Regions from separate parts of the Amycolatopsis viridis genome, predicted to be linked through region 2. Evidence: riboswitches for the same ligand, from Rfam matches in the RefSeq annotation. Region 2 holds a riboswitch; each other region holds the start of a gene.
The links. A riboswitch is a leader RNA that binds a small molecule or an ion and turns the genes downstream of it on or off. The one in region 2 is predicted to bind S-adenosylmethionine.

Region 1 (5,736 bases), 500 kb from region 2:
GGCCGACCTGCTCGCCTCGGGCGCAGACGTGCGCGCCGACGTCATCAAGGTCCCGCACCACGGCAGCAGGTTCTCACTGCCACAGTTCCTCGCCGCGGTGTCCGCACGGCTGGCGCTGGTCAGCGTCGGTTCGGGCAACCGCTACGGTCACCCGAACCGCACGACACTCGACACCCTGACCGCGGACGGTGCGCTCGTCGCCCGCACGGACACCGACGGCGACACCGCGGTGATCCCCGATCAGTCCGGCCCCGCCGTGGTGCGCCGGGGAAAGTGAGCTGCAGCGTGATCAGAGACCGAGAGCCTCGTGCACGGCTGCCGCCGACGGCGGGACCGTCGCCTTCGGCCCGACCTCGTTCTCGATCGCATCCAGGGTCTTCAGGCCGTCGCCGGTGATCAGCAGGACGGTCTCGGCGTCCGGGTCGATCTTGCCGGCCTCGATGAGCTTCTTCGCCGTCGCGACGGTGACCCCGCCGGCGGTCTCGGTGAAGATGCCCTCGGTGCGGGCCAGCAGGCGAATGCCCTCGACGACCTCCGCGTCGGTCACGTCCTCGATCGCGCCACCGGTGCGGCGGACCGTGTCGAGCACGTAGGGGCCGTCGGCCGGATTGCCGATCGCCAGAGAGCGGGCGATGGTGTCCGGCTTGACCGGCTGGACCACGTCGTGACCGTTGCGGAAGGCCGTGGAGACCGGCGAGCAGCCGGCCGCCTGGGCGCCGAAAACCTTGTACGGGGTGTCCTCGACCAGGCCGAGCTTGGCGAACTCACGGAAGCCCTTGTCCACCTTGGTCAGCTGCGAGCCCGAGGCGATCGGCACGACGATCTGCTGCGGGATCCGCCAGCCGAGCTGCTCGGCGACCTCGTAGGCCAGCGTCTTCGAGCCCTCGGAGTAGTAGGGGCGCACGTTGACGTTCACGAACGCCCAGTTCTCGTGCTCGGCGGCCAGCTCGGTGGCCAGGCGGTTGACGTCGTCGTAGTTGCCGTCGACCGCGACGAGGTTGCCGTCGTAGACCGCGGTGGTCAGGACCTTCGCGCGCTCGAGCGACGACGGGATCAGCACGACGGACTGCCAGCCGGCGCGGGCCGCCGCCGCGGCGACAGCGTTGGCCAGGTTGCCGGTGGACGGGCAGGCCAGGGTGTCGAACCCGAACTCGCGGGCGGCGGCGAGGGCGACGGCGACGACGCGGTCCTTGAACGAGTGGGTGGGGTTGCCGGTGTCGTCCTTGACCCAGAGGCTCTTCACGCCGAGAGCCTTCGCGAGCCGATCGGCCTTCACCAGCCTGGTACAGCCCGGTTCGGTGTTCGGGATCTCCTCGACGTTCGAGGGCACCGGGAGCAGCTTCTTGTAGCGCCAGATGTTGCGCGGGCCGGCCTGGATGTCCTCGCGGCGCACCCGGCCGAAGTCGTAGGCGACCTCGAGCGGTGAGAAGTCCTCGGCGGAGACGAACTCCGGAGCGAGCGGCTGGCGGTGGCCCTCTTCCTTGGAGACCAGTTCCACGGCCGGTCCGAGGTCGACGGTGCGGCGGGTGGTGGTCGAATCGAGGGCTGCGGTCATCGCGAGGTTCCTTCCTCATCTGTCCCGCTGACGCGGGCCGGAATTGGCACCGTGATCGCCAGCTACCTCGCGGACTCGAGATGACAGGCTGACGCCGGTTGCCGGGGCTTCGTCGGGCCGTTCCCTCTGCCCCTCTGGATGAGCGGTATTCGGTTGTGGTGGTGATCGCCCTCGGGCGATGCCTGTGTGACAACATACGGCACACCGCTCGGGCCACGCCATGCCCCTGCGGGTTTCATCACGCTCCGGAGCTGTCGGTGGCTCGTGGCAGGATTCGGGACGTGACCGCGTCGGCAACCACGTCCACCCCCTTGCAGCTCGTGCTCGGCGAAGAGGAGTTGCTCGTCGAGCGCGCCGTCCGGAACGCTCTGGAGCAGGCCCGCCGGGACGACCCGACGGCCGAGCTCACGAAGGTCCGCGTGCCCGACCTCACGCCACCGGCCCTGGCCGAGCTGGTCAGCCCGTCCCTGTTCAGCGAAGGCCGGGTGATCGTCCTCGACGGTGCGCAGGACATCGGGCAGGAACTGGCCGACGCGGTGCTCGCGTACGCGAAGATGCCGGCCGAGGGGGTCGTCCTCGTCGTCGTCCACACCGGCGGCGGCCGCAGCAAGGCCGCCAAGGCCCTGCCGGCGGCCCTGCGCAAGGCGGGAGCCGGGGTCACCGAGTGCCCGAAGATCACCCGACCGGCGGAGCGGGAGTCGTTCGTCCGCAACGAGGTCCGGCAGGCCGGCGGCAAGATCGACCCCGCGGGTGTCGCGGCCCTGATCGATGCCGTCGGGTCGGACCTGCGCGAGCTGGCCGCGGCCGCGTCGCAGCTGGTGGCCGATTCCGGGGGCCGGGTCGACGAGGAGGCGGTGCGCCGGTACCACCGGGGCCGGGCGGACGTGACCGGCTTCGCCGTCGCCGAGAAAGCCGTTGCGGGGGAGCGCGGCGCGGCGCTGGAAGCGATGCGGTGGGCGCTGCAGATCGGCGTCGCGCACGTCCTGATCGCCGACGCCCTCGCCGACGCGGTGCGCACCATCGCGCGAGTATCGGCGGCAGGCCGCGGCAACCCGAACCAGATGGCGGGCGAGCTGGGCATGCCGCCGTGGAAGATCCGCAAGGCCCAGGGGCAGTCCCGCGGCTGGACGCAGGCCGGCCTCGCCGAGGCGATGGCCGTGGTGGCCCGGGTCAACGCCGAGGTCAAGGGCCAGGCCGCGGACCCCTCGTACGCCCTCGAACGGGCCGTCCTGGAACTCGCCTCGGCCCGCGACAAGCGCTGACCGGACGATCAGTGGCGCCTGGGGCCGGCCGTGCTTGCGGCGTCCGCTGCGGCGTGCGCTGGGGTGGGCCTCACGCGGCGGCGCTTGCGCCTGGCGCTGTCGTGCGGCCGTGGGGCTCCGCGCTGGTGACCTGCGAGGTTGGCGCTGCGATGCGTCCTGAGCGCCGGCGCTTGCGGCGGGCACTGTGGCTGGCCGTGGCGGGAGCCGCTCGGGTCGTGCTGGGGCGGGTATTTGGGGCGGGCCTCGTGCGGAGCTGCTCGTGCCGTACGCCCGGGGTAGGTCTTGCGGGCATCCGCTCGCGACGTGCGCCGGGGGTGGCGCTGTGGTGCGTCTCGGCGGGCGGCGCTTGCGCCGTGAGGCGGCCCCGGGCGCGCTGCACACGCGGTGATCTGGAGGTTTACCGGCAGCCTCGCGGGAGAGCCGCTCCGGACCGGCGCCGGTGGTCGCTGTGATTGGTCCTGGCGGCCGCCCGGGATGGCGTTGGAGCTGGGCGGGGCGCCGGCTGATGCAGGGCACGTCGCGCAGGCCGGCGGATGGCCCCGGGCGAGGCGTGGGACGCCGGCTCCGGGAACTGGGCGGCGGGGTGCCGGTGCGAGGGGAAACGTGAGCGGGGCGGGCACCCTGCCGGATGCACGCCGCGTTACACGAAGATCAAGCTCAGAGCTGGTTGACGCGCTTGGCCATGGCCGACTTCTTGTTCGCGGCCTGGTTCGCGTGGATGACGCCCTTGCCGGCGGCCTTGTCCAGGGCGCGAGCCGCGACCTGCTGCAGCTCGATGGCCTTGGCCTTGTCGCCCGACTCGGCGGCCTCGCGGAACTTGCGGATCGCGGTCTTCACCGAGGACTTGACCGACTGGTTGCGCTGGCGCGCCTTCTCATTGGTCTTGATGCGCTTGATCTGGGACTTGATGTTGGCCATGAAGGCGCTCCTTCGATCTGTCGGTGGGTGTCGCTGCCGCGCTGTACCGGCCCCGGCGTGCGGGTTTCCTCCCTGGCGGAATGCCACACGGCAACGACCGTCAAGGTTAGCAGGGCGTTAGGGTGGCATTCGCACCGGCCGGGAGGGAGGCGCGTGAACGGCACCGCGCTGGGGTTCGTCCTCACCGCCGCCGTCGTGCACGCCGGGTGGAACCTCGCGGCCAAGCGGGTCGATGCCGGCGCCCCGTTCGTCTTCCTCTACTACACGGTCTCCGCGGTCGTGTGCGCCCCACTCGCCATCCTCGCGCTCCTGGTGGGCGGCGAACGTCCACATTGGACATGGTTGCCGGCTGCGCTGCTCACCGCGATCTTCCACATCGCCTACGGCGTCGTGCTGCAGCGCGGTTACCGCGTGGGTGACCTGTCCGTCGTCTACCCGCTGGCCCGGGGGAGCGGACCGCTGCTGTCGGTGCTCTCCGCCGTCATCCTGCTCGGGGAGCGGCCGGGGTGGCTCGGGCTCGCCGGGGCGTTCCTGGTCGTGGCCGGGGTGCTGGTGATCGGGCTGGGGTCACGTTCGGCGGCCGATGCGCGGGCCCGGCGCGCGGGCGTCCTCTACGGGCTGCTCACCGGCGTCACCATCGCCGCCTACACGCTCTGGGACGACCACGCCGTGACCGCCCTCGCCGTCCCGCCGCTGATCTACTTCGCGTCCGGCGCGGTGCTGCAGAGCGTGCTGCTCACGCCCACCGCCCTGCGTTCCCGCGGCGAGACCGGCGTGCTGTGGCGGTCGCACCGGCGGGAGGTCGTGCTCGTCGGGGTGCTGTCGCCGGTCGCCTACGTGCTCGTGCTCTACGCCATGCGCATGGCCCCGGTCAGCCTGGTCGCGCCGGCCCGGGAGGTCAGCATCGTCCTGGGCGGCCTCGCCGGGTGGCTCGTGCTGCGCGAGCCGCACCCGGCGCGCCGGCTGATCGGCTCCGTGGTCGTCCTGGCCGGGATCGCCGCGATTGCGGCGTCCTGAGCGGCTGGGGTAGGCAGGAGACATGGACGTGCTGAGCAGCCGGGTGCTGATCCACCCCCGCGACCCGGAGAAGACCACGGCGTTCTACCGGGATGTGCTCGGCCTGGCGATCTACCGCACGTTCCCCGGAGGCACCGTCTTCTTCACCGGTCAGGGGTACCTGGAGGTCGTCGGCCGCGGCGAGAAGGGCGCCAGTCCCGACGTCGAGCTGTGGTTCCAGGTTCGCGACCTCGAAGCCACGCTGGCCGAGCTGGCCGAGCGGGGCGTGCGGCCCGACCGGGAAGCTCGCCGCGAGCCGTGGGGCCTGGACGAGGCCCACATCTCCGACCCGGACGGGACGACGATCGTGCTGGTGGAGATCCCGCCGGACCATCCACTACGGACGGACATCCGTGCGCAGTGACCCGCTCCGCCGCACCTGAGGCGGCACTCCTGAAGGCGCTGAGCGTGGTGTGCGGCGGTGACCGCGGGGTCAAGGGCGGCAGGACGTGAGCGGTGGGGCCGTGGTTGTCGCGCTGGGGGCCGCTGGGCGTGGGTCCGCGGCGGCGGAGTGCGGCGCCGGCGCTATTCCGGGCGGCGGGCGCGGAACTGCGCGGCCAGTGGCGCGGTGAGGCCGGGGGGCTGCCACACCCAGGTTTGCAGGTCCGTGAAGCCCGCCTCGGTGAGTTCCGCCGCGAGCGCGTGCCGCGGCACGGGCAGCCACTTCTCGTGCGCGGAGAGCACCAGCCGGCCACCGGGGCGCAGCACCCGCAGCAGCTCGGCGAACCCCTCGGCGCGGTCGGGCCACAACTCGACGTTGTTCACGCTCAGCACGACGTCCACCGCGGCCGGGGCCAGGCCGGTCCGCCCCGCCGACCCGGCCGCCAGCCGCACGCGCCCCGCGGACACCTCGGCCGCGCAGCGGGCCTCGGCGAGCGCTCGCATCTCCGGCGACGGGTCCACCCCGATCGCGCTGCGGGCACGCTGTCCGGCCAGCTGCAGCCC
Region 2 (5,736 bases):
TACCCGGCACCCGGCGCGGACCAGCGGCCCGCTCCGCCACCGCTGGACCCGGTGATCAGCACGTGGGGCCCGCCGCAGACGGCGTCGTGGGCCCGCGGCGACGCGCAGCCCGCCCCGGCGCCGGGGCCGCGCTCCGGCCGGGTCGGTGACCGGCTGGCCGGGCAGGGACTCGACGGTGAGCAGCTCGCCGTTCAGCTGCTCGAGGTGCAGGACCCGGCGGACTACCTGTTCGGCGCGGCCGGCTACCGGCTCCAGCCGGGTGAGCGGGCCGTCGTGGTGCACACCGAGGTCACCAACACCGGCCCGGTCCCGTTCCGCTCCCTGCCGGACAACTACCTGGAGCTGCTGACCGCCACCGGCGCGGCGATCGCCAAGGCACCGGTGTCGCTGACCTCCCGGCCGCCGCACCGGATCGGCGTCCAGCCGGGCGAGACCGCGGGCGGGCACACCGTGTACGTGGTGCCGGAGTCCGCGCGCGTGGTGGCGGTGCGCTGGAGCCCCCGCCCGGAGCCCGACGCACGCTCCTTGACCTGGTCGCTGGAGGACTAGCTCTCCGCGCGCAACACGTCCAGCGCGTGGGACAGATCCGCCGGGTACGGGGCTTCGAACTGCACCCAGCGTCCGTCCGCGGGATGCGCGAATCCCAGGGTGCGCGCGTGCAGCCACTGCCGGGTCAGGCCGAGCTTGCGGGCGAGCACCGGGTCCGCCCCGTAGGTCAGGTCCCCGGCGCACGGGTGGCGCAGCGCGGAGAAGTGCACGCGGATCTGGTGGGTGCGGCCGGTCTCCAGCTTGACGTCCAGCAGGGACGCCGCACGGAACGCCTCGATCACCTCGTAGTGCGTGACCGACGGGCGGCCGCCCGCGACGACGGCGAACTTGTAGTCGTGCCGCGGGTGCCGGTCGATCGGCGCGTCGATGGTGCCGCGGGTCGGGTCGGGGTGGCCCTGCACGACGGCGTGGTAACCCTTGTCGACGGTGCGTTCCTTGAACGCCCGCTTCAGCACGGTGTAGGCGTGCTCGCTCTTCGCCACCACCATCACGCCCGTGGTGCCCGCGTCGAGCCGGTGCACGACGCCCTGCCGCTCGGCGGCACCCGAGGTCGAGATCCGCAGTCCGGCCGCCGCGAGCCCACCGACGACGGTGGGCCCGGTCCAGCCCGGGCTGGGGTGCACCGCGACCCCGACCGGTTTCGCCACCACCACGATGTCGTCGTCGTCGTGCAGGATGCGCAGGCCGTCGACCGGTTCGGCGACGACCTCGACCGGGTTGTCCGGCTCGGGCAGGGTCACCTCGAGCAGCACCCCGGCGGACAGGCGGTCGGACTTGCCGGCCGGGCGGCCGTCGAGCAGGACGTCGCCCGACTCGGCGAGTTCGGCGACCACGGTGCGGGACAACCCGAGCAGCTTCGCCAGCCCGGCGTCCACGCGCATGCCGTCGAGCCCGTCCGGGACGGGCAGCATCCGCGCGCTCACCGCTTCGCCCTGCCCTTCACGGTGCCGTCGTACTCGCGGCCCAGCAGCGACAGCAGCACGATCAGCGCCCCGCCGACGCAGATCGCGGAGTCGGCCACGTTGAAGACCGGCCACACCTCGCCGTTGGGTGCGAACAGCGACACGAAGTCGACCACGTGCCCGCGCAGCACCCCCGGCGCCCGGAAGATCCGGTCCGCCAGGTTCCCGATCGCGCCGGCCAGGACGAGACCGAGACCGATCGCCCAGCCGACCGACCGCAACCGCTTGGCGAACCAGATCAACGCGACGACCACCCCGAACGCGACGACCGCGAACACCCAGGTCATCCCGGTGACGCCCAGGCCGAACGCGGCGAACGGGTTGCGGATCAGCTGCAGGTAGACGAGCCCGCCGAGGATCCGCACCGGTTCGTGCCCCGCCAGGGTGGCCGCGACGATCGACTTGGTGACGACGTCCAGGGCGAACACGACGACCGCGATCACGGCCAGCAGCAGGGTGCGCCGCTTGGGCTGCGGGGGCACCTGCTGCTCGTCCGGCACGGTGTCCGGGGAGGGCTGGGGGTCACTGCTCACCCCGTCATTGTCCACGTCAGGCGGGACCGCCCCGGTTCAGGCCAGGAAATCCGGCAGCGGCCGCGGGTCGGGGCTGGGCACCCACCGGCCGTCGGCCACCGCGTAGGTCCAGCGGGCGCCGCGGGCGACGATCTGCCGCAGCGCGGTCAGCAGCCGGTCCACGTGCTCGGCGGTGGTGCCCAGGCCGAGGCTCACCCGCAGCGCCTGCTGTCCCTCGCCCCCGGTGCGCGCCACCAGCCGCCGGGTCGCCACGTGGGCGCAGAACGCGCCGTCGCGCACACCGATGCCGTACTCGGCCGACAGGACCGCCGCCACCCAGCCGGGGTCGAACCCGTCGAGCACGAAACTGACCGTGCCGACCCGCTCGGCGGCGCCGTCGAACAGGCGCAGCTCCGCCAGCCCGGGTACGGCCGCGAGGCCGCGGGTGAGCCGCTCCAGCAGCCGCTGCTCGTGCGCGATCACCGCGTCCCAGGAGGCGGCCAGCTGCTCGCACGCCACGCCCAGCGCGTACACCCCGACGGTGTTGGGCGAGCCGGCCTCGTGCCGCTCGGCGCCGGTCTGCCAGGCCACGCCGAGGCGGTCGCCGTCGCGGCGCACCGACTTCGTCGCCCCACCGCCGGCCAGGTACGGATCGGCGGCGCGCAGCCAGTCCGCGCGGCCGACCAGCGCACCGGCGCCGTAGGGCGCGTACAGCTTGTGACCGGAGAGCGCGACGTAGTCCACGTCCAGCTCGCGCAACGAGATCGGCCGGTGCGGGGCGAGCTGGGCGCCGTCCAGCGCGATGCGCGCGCCGTGGCGGCGGGCCACTGCCGCGATCTCGGCGACCGGCAGGAGTTCGCCGGTCACGTTCGACGCGCCGGTCACGACCACCAGCCGCGGCCCCTCCGGGCACGCCGCGAGTGCACTGTCCACTGCGGACACGGCGGCGAGCCGGGTGTTCGGCAGCGCGATCCGCCGCACGTGGGGGCCGCGCCACGGCAGCAGCGCCGCGTGGTGCTCGGTGTCGAACACCACCACCGACGTGTGCCGCGGCAGGCTGCGGGCCAGCAGGTTCAGCGCGTCGGTCGTGTTGCGGGTGAACACGACCGCGTCGCCGGTGCGGGCACCGGTGAACCGGCGCAGCACGTCGCGGGTGCGCTCGTAGACCTTTGTGGACACCTGGGAGGCGAACCCGGCGCCGCGGTGCACGCTGGCGTAATGGGGCAGGAACTCCTCCACCGCGCGCCGCACCGGCTCCAGACAGGGAGCGCTGGCGGCGTGGTCGAGGTTGGCGTAGTCGAGCTGACCACCGGTGACCAGGGGAACGGCGGCGGCCACGGTCACGGCCGGGGTGGTGACGCGATCAAGAGCGAGAGTCATCGAGGCTCCTCGGGTCCAGGGACCCGCAGGCGGGTCCGCGCTTGCCCGCCGCACTGCGCGACGAGCCAGGTCCTCACCCGGGGCACCCCACCGCGGAAGGAGGGTTGCCGGCCAGCGAGCCGGGGCTTGGCGCTGGCACTCATGACCTACCGCGACACCGTAGCGGATCCGGCCCGCACCGCGCCAGCGGGTCTCACTTCCCGGACTCGCCCATCCAGCGGGCCAGCGGCCCGGCCCGGTCCACCGCGCGGATCCGGCGCTCGGCCGCGTCCCGCGCGGACTCGGTGCTCACGATCAGGATCTGGTCGCCGCGCTGCAGCCGGTCGGTGCGCCCGGGCGGGAAGCTGCGGCCGTCGCGGACGATCAGGCTCAGCGACGCCCCGGCCGGCAGCCGCAGCTCCGACAGGTACACCCCGTGCAGCCGGGAGCCGGGCTGGATCTTGACCTGGAGCAGTTCGGCCTGCAGCTCGTCCAGCGGTGCCGCGTCGACCTCGATCTCCTTCGGCTCGGCCGCGGCGGACAGCCGGAGCAGCCGCGCGAGCGGGCCGAGCGAGAGGCCCTGCACCAGGGTGAGCACGATGACCAGCACGAACACCGCGTCGACGAGCCGTTGCGCACCGGGCACCTGCCGGGCGAGCGGGATCATCGCCAGCACGATGGGCACGGCCCCGCGCAGCCCGGCCCAGGCCACGAAGACCTGTTCGCGCAGCGGCACCCGGAACGGCAGCTGGGCGATGAGCACCGACACCGGGCGGGCGACCACCAGGACGACACCGGCGGCGATCAGGCCGGGCACGATCGACTCCAGCAGCCGTTCCGGTGAGGCGAACAGGCCCAGCAGCACGAACAACCCGATCTGGGCGAGCCAGCCGAGCCCCTCGGCGAAGGACAGGGTGTCCGATCGGTGCGGCAGCCGCGAGTTGCCCAGCACGACCGCGGTGACGTAGGTGGCGAGCAAACCGGAGGCGTGCAGCAGCTGACCGGACGAGTAGGCCACCACGCACACCGCGACCGTCGCAAGTGGATACAGGCCGGTGGCCGGCAGCGCGGCGCGGCGCAGCGCCCACCCCCCGGCGAACCCGAGCAGCAGCCCGAGCGCGACACCCGCGGCGAGCTCGTACACCACCAGCAGCGGCAGCGACCAGTCGAGGCGGGTGCCCTCGGCCAGCACGACGACCGCCATGTACGCGGGCGCGTCGTTGATGCCGGACTCCAGTTCCAGCGCCCCGGCGAGGCGCTTGGGCACGCCAACACCGCGCAGCACGGAGAACACCGCGGCCGAGTCGGTCGAGGAGAGGACCGCACCCCACAGCAACGCCGTCCGCCAGTCCAGGCCGAGCAGCCAGTGCAGGGCAGGCCCGGTGATGGCGATGCTCAGGCCGACCGCCACTGTGGACAGTGCCACGCCCTGGGCGAGGGCGGGCCGCACCGCCGTCCACCGGGTGGTGAGGCCGCCCTCGGCGAGGATCATGACCAGGGCGGCCAGGCCGAGCGCCTGGGTCAGGAACGGGTCGGCGAAGTGGATGCCGAACCCGGATTCGCCGAGCAGCACGCCGATCGCGAGGTACAGCAACAGCGACGGCAGGCCCAGCCGGGTGGAGAAGCGGACCGCGAGCACGGCGGCGAGCAGGACGGCGGCGCCCAGCCCCAGCACGACCGGCAGCTCGCCCACCCGCACCTCCCCTGCCCGGTTCGTCAGGCACTCAGAATAGGGAAGCGAGGCGCTCCGCCGCGCCGGGCGGCCCGGAAGTGAGCTCGATCAGCTTGTCCCGGCCGTGTTCCCCTTGCACGACAACGAGATCGCGGGCGCGTACGCCGAGTGCCGCGGCGAGCACCTTGCGCACCGACTCGTTCGCCCTGCCCTCGACGGCGGGTGCGCGCACGGCGACGACGAGTGCCCGGCCCAGCGACCCCTCCCAGGTGCCGCCCACGCGATCCCGCCGGGATCCCGGTTTCACCCGGATGGCGAACCTCACCGGTACGAGCCGGGACGAACGGAGGTGCCGGGCGGAGCGGCGGCCGGGTTCCGCATCACGCGGCGCCCGGCAGCCGCACACCCAGCCGCGCCAGCGGCTCCTCCGCCGCGGCGGTCACGTGCACCGCCCGGTCCGGCCGCCGTTCGAACCAGCCCGCCCCGGCACCGTGCGCGAACAACGCCGCCGCCAGCGCACCGCCCAGGTGGTCGCGCCGCTCCGTCCAGTCCAGGCATCCGCGCAGCAGCGGCCGGCGGCCCCCGGCGGGTACCTCGACCCCCAGGTGGTCCAGCACGGCCCGGCCGTGCGGCGTCAGCGCCAGACCCGACCCGGCGGAGATCAGCCCGGCCCGCAGCATCC
Region 3 (5,736 bases), 2.7 Mb from region 2:
CCTCCGGTCCAGGAGGTCAAGGACAACACGCTGGAGGCCGGCAAGGAGGTCGTCCAGGACCAGGGCACGCCGGGCAAGCGGCTGGTGACCTACCGGATCACCAAGCGCAACGGCAAGGAGACCGCCCGGGAGCAGCTGTCGGCCAAGGTGGTCGTCGAGGCCAAGCCGAAGATCGTCCGGGTCGGTACCAAGCAGCCGGTGGTCAGCGACGGCTCCATCTGGGACGCCATCGCGAAGTGCGAGTCCGGCGGCAACTGGTCGATCAACTCCGGAAACGGCTACTACGGCGGCCTGCAGTTCAACAAGAGCACCTGGGACGCCTACGGCGGCGACCAGTACGCGGCCTACCCCCACCAGGCCACGCGGGAACAGCAGATCGCGGTGGCGACCAAGGTCCGCGACTCCCGCGGTGGCTACGGCGCCTGGCCCGTCTGCGGCGCCAAGGCCGCCGGCTGACCCCGTCAGCACGCCCATGATGCCCCCGGCCACCGGCCGGGGGCATCTGATTTTTCCGGCGCACTACCATCACGCGGGTGACCGCACTGCTCGGACCAGCCGAGATCCGTGGCTTGGCCGCCGAGCTGGATGTCCGCCCCACGAAGAAGCTCGGCCAGAATTTCGTGCACGACCCGAACACGGTCCGCCGCATCGTGGACCTCTCCGGTGTCGGCCCGGGTGATCACGTCCTCGAGGTCGGTCCCGGTCTCGGCTCGTTGACCCTCGGGCTGCTCGGCTCGGGCGCCCGGGTGACCGCCGTCGAGATCGACCCGGTCCTCGCGGGGCGCCTGCCCGCCACCGTCGTGGAGCGCGCCCCGGGGGCCGCGGAGAGGTTCACCGTCCGCACCCAGGACGCCCTGAAGCTGCGGGCCACCGACCTCGCGGACCAGCCGACGCACCTCGTCGCCAACCTGCCGTACAACGTCGCCGTCCCGGTGGTCCTGCACCTGCTGGCCGAGCTGCCGTCGCTGGCGCACGGCCTGGTGATGGTCCAGACCGAGGTCGCCGACCGGATGGCGGCCGGACCGGGCAGCCGCATCTACGGCGTGCCGAGCGTGAAGCTCGCCTGGTACGGCCCGGCCCGCAAGGTCGCGCCGGTGCCGCGCGCGGTGTTCTGGCCGGTGCCCAACGTCGATTCCGCGCTCGTCGCGTTCGAGCGGTCGGCGGAACCGGCGTCCGGCGCGGACCGGGACGAGGTGTTCGCGGTCGTCGACGCCGCCTTCGCGCAGCGCCGCAAGACCCTGCGGGCCGCGTTGTCGTCCTGGGCCGGGTCCGCCGAGCGGGCCGAGGCGATCCTGCGCGCCGCGGGTGTCGATCCGCGCACCCGCGGTGAGCAGCTGGGGGTGCGGGACTTCGCGAAGATCGTGGAGAGCAAGTCCTTACCACCGTTGGTGTGATCTCGCACCCTGATCCCGACCTGGGACTTGCCAAGGACACACGAGGTCCGCTGTACTCTTTGAGGTATCCATCCCGAGCGGCTGAGAGACCTGGCTCGCCGAAGCCGCAGCAACCACCCCAACCGGGGGGCAGGTGCTAACGCCAGGACCGATGGAGGATTCCTGTGTATCGCATGCTGCTCACGAGGCGCCGCGTCGTCGACGAATGTCGTCGCACGGTCTGTGCGTGTCGTCGCTGACCGCTTCTCCTTTCCTCACCGTTTCCTGACTTCGCTTGACCGTCCTCTGTAGACGGTCGCCTTGGTGTGCGGTCGGCGCGTTCGCGCCCGTTGTGCTGGAGCCCTTCGTGATCACTGTCGAAAACCTGACCAAGTCCTTCCCCGGTGCCGCCAAGCCCGTTCACGCCCTGCGGGACGTGAGCGTCGAGGTGCCCGCCGGCGCCCTGTTCGGCGTCGTCGGTCCCGCCGGGTCCGGCAAGTCCACCCTGACCCGGTGCATCGCCCTGCAGGAGAGACCCGACCGCGGAACCGTCCGCCTGGACGGGCTGAACACCACCGGCCTGGACGGGCGGAAACTGCGCGAGGTGCGCCGCCAGGTGGCGGTGCTGGACGCGCAGCCGGTGCTGCACGCCGACCGCACGGTCGCCGGCAACGTCGCGGCCCCGCTGGAGCAGCTGGGCCTGGAGGGCCCGCAACGCCGGAGCCGCGTCGGCCGTCTGCTCGACCTGGCCGGTCTCACGCAGCGCGCGGCGCAGCGCCCGGTCGAACTGACCCCCGGCCAGCGCCGCCGGGTCGCGCTCGCGCGGTCGCTGGCCGCCGGCCCGGCCGTGCTGCTGGCTGACGACCCGACCGCGGGTGTCGGCGCCGAGGAGGCCGGTTCCGTGCTGGCGGTCCTCGACCGCGCGCGTGCGGAGCTGGGCGTCACCGTGCTGCTCGCCACCCAGGACGGCGCCGCGGTGCGGCGGGTCTGCGACGGGGTGGCCGTGCTGGAGGACGGGCGGCTCGTCGAGCAGGGCACCGTGCTCGAACTGCTGTCCACGCCCGGCAGCAAGGTCGCGCAGACCCTGCTGCCCGCGATCGACACGCCGCGGACCCAGTCGTCGCGGTACGACCGGTCGGTCGACGTGGTGCTGATCGGGTTCGCAGCCGTCGGGGCGCTGCTGCCGGAGGCTGCCGCCCGGTTCGACGTCGAGCTGGCCACCATCGGCGGCGGGCTGACCCGCGTCGGCGACACCCCGGTGGCCCGGTTCCGCGTCGGCGTCAACGGCAGCCAGGCCGACGCGGCGCTGGCGTGGATCGCCGACCGCGGCGCCCACGTGGTGCACCCCAAGGAGGGCCCGAAGAGCATCGTCGCGGCCTGACCCGGCAGGCGGCAACGGGGGCGTCCCGCGTGACGGGACGCCCCCTTCTTCTGGAGTCACCTGCCGCGCGCGAGGGCGCCGGCCGCGATCGCACCCACCGCGACGATCCCGGCGGCCCACCCGTTCGCCACCGCGTAGCCGTGCACCGTCGCAGCGGGCAGGCCGAGGCCGGCGACCGAGGCGGTCGCGCTCGCCGCGACCGTGTTCAGCGACGCGGTGCCCAGCGAGGCACCCACCTGCTGCGAGGTCGTGATGAACGCCGACGCCACCCCGGAGTCCTTCGGTGCCACGCCGGCGGTGGCGATGTTCATCACGGTCGGCATCGCCAGCCCGGCGCCGGCCCCCAGCACCAGCTCCGCGGGCAGGATCAGGCTCCAGTACGAGGTGCCCACGGACAGCTGGGTCAGCACGGCGAGCCCGGCGGCCAGCAGCAGGAGTCCGATCACCAGCAGCGGCCGCGGCCCGGTGCGCGGGATGAGCCGCCGGGTCAGCACCGTCGAGACGGTGATGTTGGCCAGCAGGAACGGCAGGAACGCCAGGCCCGCGCCGAACGCGCCGAACCCCATGATCCCCTGCAGCTGGTAGGTGAGGAACAGGAACATCCCGAACATCCCGAAGGCCGCGAGCGCGATCGTCAGGAAGCCGGCGGACCGGGTCCGGTCGGTCAGGATGTGCAGTGGCAGCAGCGGGTTGCCGGCTTTGGTCTGCCGGAGCACGAACGCGCCCAGCAGCACGACCGCGCCGGCGACCGAGCCGAGCACGACGGCCGAACCCCAGCCGCGCGCGGCGGCCTCGGACAGTCCGTAGACCAGCCCGGCGATTCCGGCGCTGCCCAGGAGCCCGCTGAACCAGTCCAGCCGCGCCGACCGGTGCCCGGGCACGTTGGGCAGCACGAAGGCGCCCGCGACGGCGGCGGCGATCGCGATGGGCAGGTTCACGTAGAGGCACCAGCGCCACGATGCGTACTCGGCCAGCGCGCCACCGGCCAGCAGACCGAGCGCGCCGCCGGACATCATGATCGCGCTGAAGATCCCGAACGCCTTGGCCCGTTCCCTGGCCTCGGTGAAGGTGATCGTCAGCAGCGAGAGCGTGGACGGGGCGAGCAGTGCGGCGAAGACCCCCTGGGCCGCGCGGGCGGCGATGAGCAGGCCCGGTCCGGCGGCCATCCCGCCGACCGCCGAGGCGGCGGCGAAGCCGAGTGCCCCCACGATCAGCGTGTTCTTGCGGCCCAGCCGGTCGGCCAGCCGGCCGCCGAGCAGGAGCAGGCCGCCGAACGCCAGTGTGTACGAGCTGATCGCCCACTGCCGGGCCGCATCGGTCATGCCGAGGTCGGCCTGTGCGGTGGGCAGTGCGATGTTGACGATCGTGGTGTCGATGATGACGAGGAGCTGGGCGAGCCCGACGACGGCGAGTGCCAGCCATCTCCTGGTGTCCGGGGGTGCCGGTGCGGGCGCCGCAGTGGTAGTGGTCATGGGCGAAACCCCCTGGTGGAGAAGTGGGTTAGACTGAGAGGACCATTGCTAGTCGGCCGACAAGTAATGGCACTGACGACACTGTAGGCGTATCGCTAGCCGGTCGTCAAGCAAGTTTGCGGATTCCTCAGGAAGGACGGGCATGGCGGGGCGGCGGACCGACACGCGCGAGCGCATTCAGCAGGTCGCGCTGGACCTGTTCGTCGAGCAGGGCTACGAGAAGACGTCGTTGCGGGAGATCGCGGAGCAGCTCGGTGTGACGAAAGCCGCGCTGTACTACCACTTCCGCACGAAGGAGGACATCGTCCAGAGCCTGATCGAGGACATCGGCACCGCGGTGGACGAGATCATCGAGTGGGCGCGGGCGCACGACGAGCCCGCCACCGTCCGCGCCGAGGTGCTGCGCAGGTTCTCCCGGCTCGTCCAGGGGCGGTTCGGACCGATCATGCGGTTCATGCAGGACAACCAGCCCGCGCTCAAGGAGCTGCACGCCGGGCACGTGCTCGCCGAGCGGATGAAGGGCCTGTTCGCCCTCGTCGTGCCGGCCGGCGCGGGAACCGAGGACAGGCTGCGTGCGCGGCTGGCGCTGATCGCCCTCATCCTGGGCAGCAACCCGCATTTCCTCGACGAAGACCAGGCCGCGGACGCGGGCGAAGTCGCGCTGCGTGTCGCACTGGAGCTTGCTTCTCCGCGGCCCGCGGCGGGCACGTAGTCTTGACGGGTGCTCGCCGTCGTACCGCCACCTGTCACCGTCAGAGTGCCCTCGAAGATCAACTTGCACCTGTCGGTCGGTGACCTGCGCCCGGACGGTTTCCACGACCTGACCACCGTCTTCCACGCGTTGTCGCTGACCGACGAGGTCACCGTCGCGCACGCCGAGGAGCCGGGCGTCGAGGTCTACGGCGAGGGTGAGCAGGTCGTGCCCACCGGCGCCAGCAACCTGGCCTGGCGCGCGGTCGAGGCGCTGGCCGCGCACGTCGGCAAGCCGGACGGGCCGGCGAACGTCCGGGTGGTCCTGCGCAAGGGGATCCCGGTTGCCGGCGGGATGGCCGGCGGCAGCGCCGACGCGGCCGGCACACTGGTCGCGCTCGCCGCGCTGTGGAAGCTCGACATCGGCCGGGACGAACTCGCCGGGCTCGCCGCGAAGCTCGGCTCGGACGTGCCGTTCGGGCTCTACGGTGGCACCGCACTCGGCACCGGCCGCGGTGAGCAGCTGGTCCCGGTGCTGTCCCGGCACACCTTCCACTGGGTGCTCGCGTTCGACCAGCGCGGGCTGGCCACCGAACGCGTCTACGCCGAGCTCGACCGGCTGCGCGAGACCGGCAACCCGCCGCGCGTCGGTTCGCACGCGCCGGTCGTCGAGGCGCTGGCCTCGGGCGACCCGCGTCAGCTGGCGCTGCTGCTCGGCAACGACCTGCAGGCCGCCGCGGTGTCGCTGCGGCCCGGCCTGCGCCGCACGTTGCGCGCCGGGGTGAACGCCGGCGCGCTGGCCGGTACCGTCTCCGGTTCC

Region 1: linked by a shared signal. The riboswitch ahead of thrC (threonine synthase) and the one ahead of FHX46_RS18565 (aminotransferase class V-fold PLP-dependent enzyme) in region 2 are both predicted to bind S-adenosylmethionine.
Region 3: linked by a shared signal. The riboswitch ahead of FHX46_RS05350 (methionine ABC transporter ATP-binding protein) and the one ahead of FHX46_RS18565 (aminotransferase class V-fold PLP-dependent enzyme) in region 2 are both predicted to bind S-adenosylmethionine.

Annotation. Positions count from the first base shown of each region.
Region 1 covers NZ_JAANOU010000001.1:4,244,840-4,250,575, reverse strand. Annotated here, with positions in the region: partial or broken gene FHX46_RS20990 (ComEC/Rec2 family competence protein) at 1-277, shown strand, start outside; gene thrC (threonine synthase) at 290-1,555, opposite strand; SAM riboswitch class I at 1,568-1,700, opposite strand; gene holA (DNA polymerase III subunit delta) at 1,837-2,817, shown strand; gene rpsT (30S ribosomal protein S20) at 3,475-3,735, opposite strand; gene FHX46_RS20970 (EamA family transporter) at 3,889-4,752, shown strand; gene FHX46_RS20965 (VOC family protein) at 4,775-5,155, shown strand; gene FHX46_RS20960 (class I SAM-dependent methyltransferase) at 5,317-5,736, opposite strand, start outside.
Region 2 covers NZ_JAANOU010000001.1:3,740,310-3,746,045, forward strand. Annotated here, with positions in the region: gene FHX46_RS18550 (AsnC family protein) at 1-549, shown strand, start outside; gene FHX46_RS18555 (RluA family pseudouridine synthase) at 546-1,472, opposite strand; gene lspA (signal peptidase II) at 1,469-2,044, opposite strand; gene FHX46_RS18565 (aminotransferase class V-fold PLP-dependent enzyme) at 2,081-3,403, opposite strand; SAM riboswitch class IV at 3,436-3,550, opposite strand; gene FHX46_RS18570 (potassium/proton antiporter) at 3,597-5,075, opposite strand; gene FHX46_RS18575 (DUF167 domain-containing protein) at 5,107-5,379, opposite strand; gene FHX46_RS18580 (ArsR/SmtB family transcription factor) at 5,435-5,736, opposite strand, start outside.
Region 3 covers NZ_JAANOU010000001.1:1,061,244-1,066,979, forward strand. Annotated here, with positions in the region: gene FHX46_RS05340 (resuscitation-promoting factor) at 1-456, shown strand, start outside; gene rsmA (16S rRNA (adenine(1518)-N(6)/adenine(1519)-N(6))-dimethyltransferase RsmA) at 534-1,394, shown strand; SAM riboswitch class I at 1,460-1,552, shown strand; gene FHX46_RS05350 (methionine ABC transporter ATP-binding protein) at 1,741-2,754, shown strand; gene FHX46_RS05355 (DHA2 family efflux MFS transporter permease subunit) at 2,811-4,226, opposite strand; gene FHX46_RS05360 (TetR/AcrR family transcriptional regulator) at 4,369-4,938, shown strand; gene FHX46_RS05365 (4-(cytidine 5'-diphospho)-2-C-methyl-D-erythritol kinase) at 4,948-5,736, shown strand, end outside.